Regions from separate parts of the Acholeplasma brassicae genome, predicted to be linked through region 3. Evidence: riboswitches for the same ligand, from Rfam matches in the RefSeq annotation. Region 3 holds a riboswitch; each other region holds the start of a gene.

Region 1 (4,329 bases), 840 kb from region 3:
AAGAAGAATTTTTATGAGGCAGTCAATAAAGACTGGCTAGAAAAAGCAGAGATACCAGCGGATCAACCATCCATGTCGGCGTTTTTAGAACTGCATTTGGGCATTGAAAAAACACTAATGGATTTAACTAGCGTATGGGAGAGTAACAACAAAGAATTAAACCCACAACTAAAGAAGTACATTAAGTATTATCAAATGACTAAGGATTTTGAGAAACGTGACTTATTAGGCTCAAAACCATTTGAAGTAATCAAAAATCGAATTAATGGTCTAAAAAACCTAAGTGATCTTGAGGCCTCCTACGTGGATTTAACACTCGATGGGATTGAAACCCCATTTGGTTATTACGTCATGCAAGACTTTATGAATAGTAATAACCAAGTACTCTATTTTGGTGCCTCCGATTTATTTTTACCTGACACCAGTTACTATAAGGATGAACAATCCAAAGAACAAATGCTTGGGTTGTTTACACAAACATCAAAAGCGCTCTTAGCCCTATTTGGTTATAATGAACAAGACGGACAATCCATTATCGATGACGCAATTTTGTTTGATTCCCTTTTAGTCCCAGTAACGAAATCGAGTGTGGAGAAAGCCGATTACGTGAAAATGTATAACCCGCTTAAAAAAGAAGAGGTTAACCAAAAGATTAATTCGTTTGGTGTGATAAAAACAGCAGAGAAACTAGTTAATCAAAAAGTTGATGAGTTAATTGTTTTAAATCTGGATTTCATTAACGCATTTGATTCAATCATCAATGAAGAACATTTTAGTTTAATGAAGTCGTGGATGATTTTATCAAACGCTATGGCATTTGCAAGCGATTTATCAGATGAAATCCGAGTCGCAAGCGGTGCGTTCTCACGCGCGCTATCGGGGATTAAGGAAGCCAGAAGTAAAGAGAAGTTCGCATTTTATCAAGCCTACAACCGTTTTGGACAATCGGTTGGTCTTTACTACGGCAAGCATTACTTCGGTGAGAAAGCCAAGAATGACGTGAAGGCAATGGTTCATGAAATCATCGGAATTTATGAAGAACGAATTAGAAAGAACGATTGGTTAAAAGAAGAAACCAAAGAAAAAGCAATCAAAAAGTTGTCAACACTCTCAGTACACGTTGGCTACCCGGATGAATTGCCACCATACTTAGATCAAATTGACATCAAAAACTACGACGAGGGGTCAAACCTTGTTTTAGAAAAGATTAAGATGAACCGATTGATTAACGCATTTAATTATCAAAAATACAATCAAGCACCAAATCGTAATTTATGGGGTATGCCTGCAAGTATGGTCAATGCGTATTATAGCCCAACAAATAATCAAATTGTATTTCCAGCGGCCATTCTACAAAAACCTTATTACAGCCTTGAACAAAGCCCATCAGAAAACTACGGTGGCATTGGTGCGGTAATGGCACACGAAATTTCACATGCGTTTGATAATAATGGAGCTAAATTCGATGAATTTGGTTCATTAAACAATTGGTGGAGTAAAGAAGACTTAGACGCATTTAATCAAAAATCACAAGACATGATTAAGCTGTTTGATGGCGTTGAAACGGGGGTAGGTCCATGTAATGGGACCCTTACGGTCTCAGAAAATATCGCCGATAGTGGCGGGTTACGTTGTGCGCTAGAAGCAAGTAAGAAAAAAGACGATCATAACTATGACGAGTTCTTTCAAAACTGGGCACGTGTGTGGCGTAACAAGTCATCCAAAGAATACGCAGAACTACTACTTAGAGTAGATGTTCATGGGCCAACGATTCTAAGAGCGAATCGCCAGTTAAGTAATCTAGAAGAATTCATCAACTTCTATGAAATAAAAGAAGATGACCCGATGTATTTAAAGAAAGAAGAAATGGTGAGTATTTGGTAGAATCAACGCTAAGACATGACCGGGTGACTGGTCGTGTTTTTTTGTTTTATTACGAAAAAAATAGAAAAAATTGAACAAAGTATACGATTTTATGGTATATTAACGATAGATATCATCTAAATTGGAGGGGTTTTTTTGAAAAAAATTAGCGATAAAGTATATCACTTGATTGGCTTTGGTTCACTCTTATTGACTGGTGTGTTGTACTATCTATTAACATTAAACATTAAAGATGCGTCTTATGATCGTTTTTCAAGTGCACCCAATATTCTATATCTTTTAATCGGCTTTATGTCACTAATGACACTCATTGGATTTTCGAGTTTTATGGTGAGTCATCAATTGAAAACGAAATCTAGAAAATTACTTTATGTGCAACTCTTTGGCCTAACCTTGACGTTAATCGGGCTGATTAGTTATTGTCTAGCCGTCGTTAACCTAAACGTCACATTTCTAGAACCACCACTAGATGCTTCTCAAGAAGTCTTGGGCAGTTATTATATTAAACTAATCGATCACAACATAAAGTCAAATAACCAACGACTTTTAGGACAGTTTTTTTCAGTTGTGGGGATTCATGTGTTTGGTTTGGGGAGTTTGGTGGTTATGGCCGAACTCAAAGAGAAAAGATAATTGAGGTAAAAATCCACGTTTTGGTGGATTTTTTTATTTTATTGACAAATCAGTTCGATATGCTATAATGAAACTACCATAAAGAGAAGGTAAGAGACAAGCTCGATGACCCTTCAGCAACCTGCAGACGCAAGGTGCTAAAGCTTGAATGATGGGAAACACTAAACCCATCATAGATGGTTTTTTTTCTTTTTGGTAGAAAAGAGGAAATGAATGAAAACATTCAACGTAGAAAAGGTAAAAATGAATTTACCAACGGATTCAAGAAGTAGGCAAATTTATGTGAAGTTAGATGAGGAAAAACAGTTATTTGAGCTGTTGTCAAAGATGGACTACAGACTAACCTACCAAGAGACGCTGTCGAAAGTAATTTGTGTTGACCTAGAAAAGAAAGTAGCTTTTGGTGGCATTCGGGTCGGCATCTTAGCGTGTTTGTCATCAGTCAACGGGGAAGTTCTTTCGTATCGTCAATTTTTAGAGTTACTTGAAGACTCAAATAGATGATGAGAAAATCAATTATCTTTTCAAAATTAACAGGGTAAACGAATGTAACGATAGAAGCGAATAGTTCGCTTCTTTTTTTTCAGCATCTGGCAGATTGATGGTGATGAAACGATTTTGAAAAGATCAAAGAAGTTCTTGCTTTATTTTCATGGAGACAGGCTTAATTTCAAACTTAAAAAAAATAGTAAAATCAATTTCATAAAGTTGATAATGGCTTTATAAGGCCATTTTATAAGACAATATAAAAAGTATTAGTTAGTATATTTTTTTGTATAAGTGCACTAAGGCGCGACGAAGTGGTATTCTTAATGGAATAATTATTCACGTTTTTTAGTAATTAGACCAAGTAGATTAGATGTGGTTTACTATGCATGAATTATAATAGCGTTTACATAAATGAAAATGCGCAATTGAGCCAAAGAGAGGAAAAAAGGCGATATGAATAAAATGATGGTTGTATTGTTTCTCCTTCTAGGTCTTGGACTAGCATCTTGTGAAGAGGCACCAGAAATTTCACTCACAGATGATATCATTGAACTAGAAGTCGGGGAAACAAAACAAATTAGCGCAGAAGTGACGAAAGGATTTGAACTTGAGTTTTTTCTACCAAATGAAACGGTAGCAAAACTAGAAGGAACCTCAATTACGGGTGTTTCTGCTGGTGAGGTCATGTTGACTGTCAAGGTAAAGGATAAAGATATTGAAAAAACCATTACCGTCAAAGTGACACAGCAAGTCGTTGAAGTTAGTAGCATCAACGTTACGGGAGATAACGTTGGTTTTGTTGGTGAAGAAATCACCTTAATAGCCGAAGTACTACCAACAAACGCAACCAATAAAGACGTGGTATGGACCTCAAGTGATGAACTAATCGAAACCGTTACAAATGGTGTCGTTAGCTTATTAAAAGCACGGTAAAGTCACAATCAAAGCGACGGTTGGGGTAATTGAACAAACCCATGTGATTACAGTAAGTGATCCAATAGTACTTGCTGAATCAATTACAATTAGTAGATTAAATCAAGGATTAGTCGGACAAAACATTCAGTTAACAGCATAAAGTGCTACCATAAGATACAACGAATAATGAAGTCACTTGGCAAATCGATGTCACAAGCTTGGGCTAAGGCAGATTATCGTAAATAACATTTATATTCTAAAATCCCCACTCATTGAATGGGGATTTTTTGATTGATAGAGCGCATAATGTTTTGGATTCGAACTATTATCCGTTATAATCGATATAGGTTCATAAGGAGTGATTACATGAGTAAAGTACTAAAATATAAATTTGAAGGTCATGAAGGC
Region 2 (4,329 bases), 370 kb from region 3:
CCAATCACCCCTGAAATTGAGGTAAACCCAATTAAGGTAACTGAGGTAATTACTAAACCTGAAATCAATCCAGGTAATGATTCTTTAAGTAAAATAGGCGTCATTTGTGTGGTCGTTTTTCCTAGAGATTCTAACATCTCTATGATGGACTTCGGGATTTCTCTTAACGATTGGTAAACCAATCTAGCGTAGAAAGGGGTTGCCGAAATCACAAGCGCTGGGATTGCAGCACTTGAGCCTAAAATGGTGCCGATGATTTGTTTGGTTAATGGCATGATTAGAATCATCAGAATCAAAAAAGGAATACTTCTTGCAATGTTTGTGAGAAAAACCAACAGTTGATGAACCACCTTTAAAATGCCTTTCTTTGACTCCGTCAAATACAACACATAGCCTATTAAAAAGCCAAACACTAATACAAAGATTAAGGTCACAAACGTCATGTAGATGGTGTCAATCAAAGCGTCTTGAAGTAAATCAAATCTGACGTTATCAAACATATAGATTCACCGACACTTTCTCTTTAAGATCAGCAATAGCTTTTAATTTATGCTTACCGCTCACTGTAATCAGTAAATAACCTACCGATTGATGATTAATCTCACTGATTTTAGCGTACAAGATGCTGATATCGACTAGATGCTTTTTAGACACTTGAGAAATCAATGGGTAGTTTATCTCATTTAGAAAATAGACTTCATAGACATCTTCTGTCACTTTATCTAAAAAGCGATCATCAAAATGATTTAAAAATCGTTTTGACACACTCGATTGATGATTTAATGCCAAGTCGATGGTCTTTCCTGATTCAATAACGTGTTTGTCTTCAATGACACAAACATCACTACAGATGTATTTTACCGCATCAATGTCATGAGAGACAAATAGAATCGTTAAATTCATTTGCTGGTTGATTTGTTTTAATAAGTCCAAAATTTGATAAGCCGTTTCTTGATCCAAACTTGAAGTGATTTCATCACAAAGCAAATAATCAGGTTCATTCATGAGTGCTCTAGCGATGGCCACTCGTTGCATTTGCCCACCAGAAAGTGTTTTAGGGTATCTGTTTTCAAACCCTTCTAATCCAACAACCTTTAACAAATTAATCGCCTTTTTTTGTTTTTTCGATTTTAGATAAGTCTTTGCCTTGGTATCCAATTAGCACATTATTTAATACATCTTGTTGATAAAGCAGGTTAAACTGTTGGAAAATCATCGAAACACGCTTTCTCATTTTTCTAAGTTCAAGCGTTGTTAATGTGGTTAAATCTTGATTATCAATCAATATTTGTCCACTATCGGGCTTAACAAGCCCGTTAAGCATTCGAATAAGACTCGACTTCCCAGCCCCACTTCTACCTAAAATGCCATAAATAGTACCCGTGTCTACCGATAGATTCAGATTCTCAAGTATCTTGATATCATCGTATTTTTTTGACACATTTAATAGTTGAATCATGTTACCCCTCCGTTTAAATAAAAAAATAAAAGCCTCGATAAAGAGACTTTAAATTCGTACAATTTATCGTTTATAGCTGTACCACCGTAGCTAACTGCTGGTTGGTAGACGTTCACAGAGCTATATCTCTCCCGTCTTCTTAATAATTTTTATATTTGATTGATGCTATTGTAACAATTAACGAATCGTTTGTAAAGAGAAATTACTCACTTTCATTAAAATACTTCTCATACCCCTTAGGGGGTAAAAAAGACCTTTTTCATCTTTTTCATAAGTAAACACCTCGTAAACAGCCTCGACGTTGATTCTTCCATAGATGTGTGGGTAATAATCCTTATCGCTTGCTTGCTCAAATTTAATTGTTGATTCGAGTTTATTCGTATCAATCACTAAACAGATTAGTTTCATTTTTTCATTCATAAACCTTGTTGAAACTTTAAAAAACTGTTTGGGTGTTGATGCGTGTATGAAACCTGCTTCTGTTAGATAACGCTCACCTAAATACGTATAATCAATCTCGCTTAAGTAATCTTCTAACTTCATATTCACTATGATATACATAATAATCACCTAATAATAATATTAACATAAAAGATCCTATTTATCACTATGTTCTTGCAAGTGCAAATCATTATCAAAAGTTACCTATACCCATTATAATAGTAATTAGAAAGGTGGTCTCCTATGTTTAATTTTACCATTGACAAGACACCGAAAAAAGACCTATCAAATGATAAAACTTATGATTTAATTGTCTTAGGCGGCGGTCCGGCCGGCTTAAATGCTGCCCTATACGCCAAAAGAAAAAATCTGGATGTGATCATTGTTGCTAATGAAATTGGCGGACAATTAAATAACACAAAAGATGTCGACAATTACTTAGGCTTTAAAGCCGTTGATGCTTCTAGACTCATTGAAGCGTTTCAATCGCACGTAAATACATTTGATGTGCCTACTTTGACTGGTGTTTATGTTAAAGAAATCCAAAAATCGGATAACCTATTTGTCATTTCACTATCAACTGGTGAAACCCTATCAAGCAAAACCATTATTTATACCTTAGGTGGTAACCCTAGAAAACTAGGGGTTAAAGGTGAAAAAGAATTTCAATCAAGAGGTGTCAGTTACTGTGTAACCTGTGATGGTCCGTTTTTTAAAAACAAAGTGGTCGCGGTCATTGGAGGCGGTAATAGCGCCGTTGATGCAGCCATTGACCTTGCACAAATTGCAAAACAAGTCGTCTTAATACAACGAAGTCAATTAAGAGCTGACCAATCGTCTGTTTTAAAACTACAGTCACTACCTAACGTCCAAATTCATCTTGAAACCGATGTTCTATCATTCAATGGACAAGACGTTTTAAAGTCACTCAGTCTTTATGATAAGCATCACGAGTCAACGATTGAACTAGACGTTGATGGCGTTTTTGTTGAAATTGGAAACATTCCAAACAGCGATTTAGCCAGTGAATTTGTACTGCGAAACGATCAAAAAGAAATTATCACAAACGAATTACAAGAAACCAAAACCAAAGGCTTTTATGCCGCTGGTGATGTGACTTCAATGCCACATAAGCAAGTCATTATTGCCGCTAGCCAAGGCGCTATTGCAGCCCTTCAAGCAGCCATCTACATCAATAAAGGAGAATAATACTATGGCAAAACTATTTTCAAATGAAGTATCTGATCAAATCAAAGACATTCTTAAGGACATGATCAATCCAATTTCAATCTTACTTTTCGTTGACAAGGCGTGCGATACTTGTAAAGAAACCAAACAATTACTAGAAGAAACTGCTGGATTATCGGATAAAATCACACTTAAAACGCTAGAACTTGAAGACGCAGCCGATGAATTATCAACTTACGACATCAAACGCGCACCAAGCTTTGTCTTCTTAGATCATAACGGTGATTATCGTGGTGTTAAATTTAATGGTATTCCTGCTGGTCATGAGATTAATTCATTCATTAGTGCTATCTTAGAAATGTCTGGTGTTGAATTTCAATTTTCTGATGACATTATTAATCGCATTAAATCAATCAAAGAACCGGTTGACATCAAAGTGTTTGTGACACTCTCATGCCCTCACTGTCCAGGTGCTGTTCAAACCGCTCACCGCATGGCAATGTTAAATAGTAACGTAAAAGCTGAGATGATTGAAGCCCAAACATTCTATGACTTGTCAGAAAAATACAACGTTTCAGGTGTACCTAAAATCATCATTAACGAAACCTTAGAACTCGTTGGTAACCAACCAATTGAAGCATTCTTAGATAAACTCGGAAAATAAGACATAAAAAAAGTCCAAAATTGGACTTTTTTTTAATTTAATTTGAAATTTAAAACCACTGGGTTATGATCACTATATAAAAAGTCATAATCTAGGTTGATTACCGAAAAGGCGGTGATATTTGAAGATACGATGAACCCGTCTATCAGATAATATTGAGTATTTTCATCTAGTTTATCGTATGGTTGATTTAATAAGCGCGCGGTTGGCTTGATCGGATCGATTTGAAACGAATAACCCGATGGTAAATAATCATCCTCGATCGGATAGGCAACGTAATAGTCCTGTTTTGGTAAAAACAGATCTTTTACTTCTGGAAATGTTTGATTAAAGTCACCACCAATGACAACGTAATTACCTAATGCTTCTTGTGCCACCATAAACTCTTTTAAATAGGCCATTTCAGCTTTTCTGAGTGAACCATCCCCATCATAAGCCGACATATGTAAGTTGACCATGATTAATTTTTTATCGCTATTTTCAATTTCGTAGGTGTTTTCCATCATTGCGCGTTTCAGATTAGCGATTCGCAGTGGCCAAGAAAATTCGCCCGGAAATTGATGTCTTTTTGAGGATT
Region 3 (4,329 bases):
AACCAGAAGAAGAATTTTTGGATTTTACAAAGACAACCAAAGAGGTAATAAACCACTTAAGATCACTTCTAGATGAACCAGGTGGCAGTATTTTTGTTAACAATACGCGAATTAAGGTTTATGAAATCGAAAAAAGTGATATAATATCAAGTAGAAACCCAGGCGAAGTTGTAAAAGTCACCAAACAGTTCCTTGTCAAGACAAAAGACGGTGTGGTTAGACTTAAAAAAATTAAGCCTGAGGGCAAAAAGTTAATGAATGATACTGATTTTTTAAACGGTCAAAAAATCATTTGTGAAGGAGATATCATTAAATAATGAAAAAGAAAGTTTTATTTTCAAGAGAAGAAATGACGAGATTATCCGTCGAAGCGTTAAGAAGTAGAGGTGTAACAGTCGATGACATCGCAGAAATTGCATTTAAACAACAAGCGCGCTACACCGAAAATATAAAGTTTGAAACGTGTCGTGAATCGGTCTTAAAAGTGTTATCTTTAAGAGATATTTTTCACCACGTCTTATTGGCAGTTGAACTCGACAAAATGGCAGAAAAAAAATTGTTTGAAGGACCAATTCAAGACATCATTGAATCGGACTTAGGTTTGTTTGGCGTTGATGAAGTCCTTGGATTAGACGTGGCGCGTCTTTATGGCGTGATTGGCATGACTAACTTTGGTGACATCGATGTGAATAAACACGGCATTGTATCAAAGTTAAACGAAGATGGTAAAAAAGAAGGTATCGTGCATACGTTCTTAGACGACATCGTCGGTGCGATCGCGGCAAGTGCATCAACACGCGTTGCTCAAATCATTAATGAGGACATCGCACAAGAAGAACCACACAAAAAAGTAAGCTTATTTGATCAATAATCAAGCAAAGGGGAATTATCGTGCGTAAAAAAAACAAGATAACCGGGATGACCAAAAGTTTCTTCAGTCGGTTATTCGCGTTTGAAGAAAATATTGACATTACGGATGATGTCATTGTCCTACATAGACGAAATCTAGTCATCAAGAACATCATCCTTTTAAGTAACATTGTGTATTCAATTTTACTTTTTCTAATCGCATATACAACAAAAGAGCCATCCGATTGGCTTTTTTCAGTTTTATCTTTTCCACTGACTTTTTTCATTAATAACGTCATTAAACGACTTATTTTTGGTGATAGACACGATAAGACCAAACAGGAAGTCGCTATGTACGTCCTAAGTCTTTACATGTTTTTATCGTCCATCTTGATTTATGCAAGACTTTATCAAAATCAAACATTTGAAACCGCGGCCTATATCTTACTTTATTACGCCATCGTGGTGGTCAGTCTTTATCAAAGCAGACGCCTCATCATGTGGGTATTTCAAGGCATGTTAGCGGCGATTACCGTAATTCATTTTGTTTGGACCTATTCAATTAATCGTACGTATGAGGGCATGAGTTTAGGTGAGTTTTTAAATGCGTTTATTCCCACCAAAGAGGCGGTAGACATCTTTTTAAGAACCACGCTCTTTATTATATTTATGGTGGTTGTTTACGCCATCGTATCGATTGGTTCTTACATGCAAGAACAACGCAAACAAGAATTGATTAAACGACGTGAAGTTCAAACTGATTTTACCAACATTGTTTCGGATTTATTTAGTGTGGTTCTCTCATCAAAGAAAAACTTCTTAGATCGTCAACACGTGGATTTGGTTTATCAAATGAGTGAAAAATTAGCCGGCTATTTTGGGCTGAGTCACGATCAAATTGATTACATTAAAACCTACTCAAAAATTCATTTAAAGTATAAGGAAGTCGAAGGCTTGGTCGGTAATCACATGGCCGAAGACGAGAGTAAGTTTGAAATGTTAAAAGAAAAAACCAATTTGGGCACACAAATTGCGAAAAGACTTCAGTTGGCTCAAAAAGCAGAAGACATCGCAAGGGCGCACGTTGAAGGGGTAGCGACGCTCCAGTTTTCACAAGAAATGAATGAGATTCAACCACAAATCGAATCCCAAGTTATTTTACTCTGTGATTTATACGTCACCATGCGCAGTGGTAAATCCTATAAAAGACCCTACCCGAATCAAACAACCATCCAATTATTTGAAAAGGTATTCTTACCTTATTTTGACTATTTTTTAGTTGAACGATTTCTAAAGTTTAAGAATGAGTTTGAAAAGACATTCAACGAATACTAAGTGAATGTTTTGCTTTACATTTAAAATTTAAGTGGTATAATTAATTACGTAAAAAACATAGAATATCTTATTCAGAGCTACGGAGGCTAGTGACCAACGATGTAGCAGCAACCTGCCATGCAAGGTGCTAACGACAAGGGACAATGTCCATCAATGAGAAGAGAAATAAAACTCTTTTCTAAGGGTTTTTATTTTTTATAACGTAGGAGGAACGTATGGAAAGAAAATTATTTACATCAGAATCTGTGACCTCAGGTCATCCAGATAAGATTTGTGATCGCATTTCAGATGCGATATTAGACGCTATTTTAGAAAAAGATAGCAATGCTCGCGTGGCTTGTGAAACAACCGTCACAACCGGACTTGTGTTGGTGGTGGGTGAAATCACAACCGAGACGTACGTTGACATACAAACAATTGTCAGAAACACGGTAAAAAACATCGGTTATGACCGTGGAAAATATGGATTTGACGCGGACAATTTAGCCGTTTTAACGTCAATCAACAGTCAGTCAGAAGACATCGCATTAGGCGTTGATGAAACGGATTCACACGAACAAGGCGCAGGCGATCAAGGCTTAATGTTTGGTTTTGCGTGTGATGAAACAGACAACTTAATGCCTTTACCAATCGAGTTAGCGCATAAGTTAACAAGAAGACTTGATTTTGTTAGACAAGAAAACTTGCTTGATTTCTTAAGACCAGATGGCAAAGCACAAGTGACCATTGAGTACGATGAACAAGACCGCCCACTAAGAATTGATGCGGTTGTCGTCTCATCTCAACACCAAGACTTACCAATTGAAGTGGTAAGAAAAGGCATCAAAGAATTAGTGATCGATGCGGTCTTACCAAGCGAATTAATCGATGAAAATACCAAATATTTCATTAACCCAACCGGTAAGTTCGTGATTGGTGGACCAAAAGGTGATTCAGGGCTGACAGGCAGAAAAATCATCGTTGACACTTATGGTGGTTATGCTCGCCATGGCGGTGGTGCATTCTCAGGAAAAGACCCTTCAAAGGTTGATCGAAGTGCCTCTTACATGGCAAGGTATATTGCAAAAAATATCGTTGCCTCAGGGATTTCTAAAAAAGCCGAAGTTCAACTAGCGTACGCCATTGGGGTAGCCCAACCGGTGAGTGTTAGAGTCGATACATTTAATACCTCTAAGGTAAGTGAAAGCCTCATCGAAAAGGCCGTCAGAAAACACTTTGACTTAACACCAAAAGGCATCATTAACACACTCGATTTAAAACGTCCAATCTACGAACAAACCAGTAATTATGGTCATATGGGAAGAGAAGACATTGATTTACCATGGGAGAAACTAAATAAGATTGATATTTTTAAGGATTTGTTGTAAAATAAACCATAGGTGATGTTATGAGTTTAGATAAAGTATTGCAAGAAAATGAAATTAAGCGTCAAGCGATGTATCAAGAATATCAAAAAAACATAAAATTAGGATTATTACTTATGATTGTATTAGTAGGCTTTTATTTCTTATTTAAAGCCGCATCAATCGCGAGCAACTACCGTAAAAATTTCAAAGACGTTGTGATTAGTGACTTAGTCAAAGATAAGTACCCAGACGGCACGTATAACCACAACGATCGAATTGATCAACGATACATTGATAGCTTAAATTTCTATCAAAGACCTGACAGACACAAAGGTGAAGATTTAATCACAGGCAGTTTTAATGGGGTATCCTTTAAAGCCAGTGACGTCCATATGGAAGAACGAGTTGAAACCAGAGACGCTAAAGGCAATCGACAAGTTTCTTATCAAACCATCTTTAAAGGGCGTTGGTACCACTTTGAATTTGAACGTAGGTTTGAGCACGTCTTACAAGTTAAAGAAGGTCGCTTTTCAGGTGCAGCCTCACGAAATCTTAAGAAATATGAAACTGAAAGTATTCTATTTAATAAGAAGTTTAAAATATTTTCAAGCGATCAAGAATACGTGTTTTATCAATTAACCCCCGTGTTAATTGAAAAGATTCTGGAATTTGAAAAAATGCATCGCGGTTCAATTCAAATGATGTATCATCAAAATTGTTTGGATATTGCAGTCAATGATTCATCAGATTCATTTGAAATCAAGCTAAAAACACCATTAACGAAGGAAAACATTGGTCA

What was found. Region 3 has a riboswitch for S-adenosylmethionine ahead of metK (methionine adenosyltransferase). Riboswitches for the same ligand answer to the same signal wherever they lie in the genome.
Region 1: it holds a riboswitch for S-adenosylmethionine, as region 3 does, so the genes downstream of both, BN853_RS08025 (hypothetical protein) here and metK (methionine adenosyltransferase) in region 3, are expected to answer to the same signal.
Region 2: it holds a riboswitch for S-adenosylmethionine, as region 3 does, so the genes downstream of both, BN853_RS08810 (ATP-binding cassette domain-containing protein) here and metK (methionine adenosyltransferase) in region 3, are expected to answer to the same signal.

The regions. Positions count from the first base shown of each region.
Region 1 covers NC_022549.1:1,728,020-1,732,348, reverse strand. Annotated here, with positions in the region: gene BN853_RS08035 (M13-type metalloendopeptidase) at 1-1,884, shown strand, start outside; gene BN853_RS08030 (hypothetical protein) at 2,020-2,517, shown strand; SAM riboswitch class I at 2,591-2,700, shown strand; gene BN853_RS08025 (hypothetical protein) at 2,731-3,021, shown strand; gene BN853_RS08020 (hypothetical protein) at 3,460-3,939, shown strand; gene BN853_RS08015 (hypothetical protein) at 4,288-4,329, shown strand, end outside.
Region 2 covers NC_022549.1:1,061,675-1,066,003, forward strand. Annotated here, with positions in the region: gene BN853_RS04900 (methionine ABC transporter permease) at 1-500, opposite strand, end outside; gene BN853_RS08750 (NIL domain-containing protein) at 493-1,101, opposite strand; gene BN853_RS08810 (ATP-binding cassette domain-containing protein) at 1,103-1,459, opposite strand; SAM riboswitch class I at 1,520-1,608, opposite strand; gene BN853_RS04915 (DUF952 domain-containing protein) at 1,637-2,020, opposite strand; gene BN853_RS04920 (NAD(P)/FAD-dependent oxidoreductase) at 2,144-3,109, shown strand; gene pdo (protein disulfide oxidoreductase) at 3,114-3,752, shown strand; gene BN853_RS04930 (endonuclease/exonuclease/phosphatase family protein) at 3,785-4,329, opposite strand, start outside.
Region 3 covers NC_022549.1:690,103-694,431, forward strand. Annotated here, with positions in the region: gene fmt (methionyl-tRNA formyltransferase) at 1-317, shown strand, start outside; gene BN853_RS03150 (phosphatidylglycerophosphatase A family protein) at 317-871, shown strand; gene BN853_RS03155 (hypothetical protein) at 892-2,184, shown strand; SAM riboswitch class I at 2,249-2,344, shown strand; gene metK (methionine adenosyltransferase) at 2,400-3,551, shown strand; gene BN853_RS03165 (DUF3137 domain-containing protein) at 3,572-4,329, shown strand, end outside.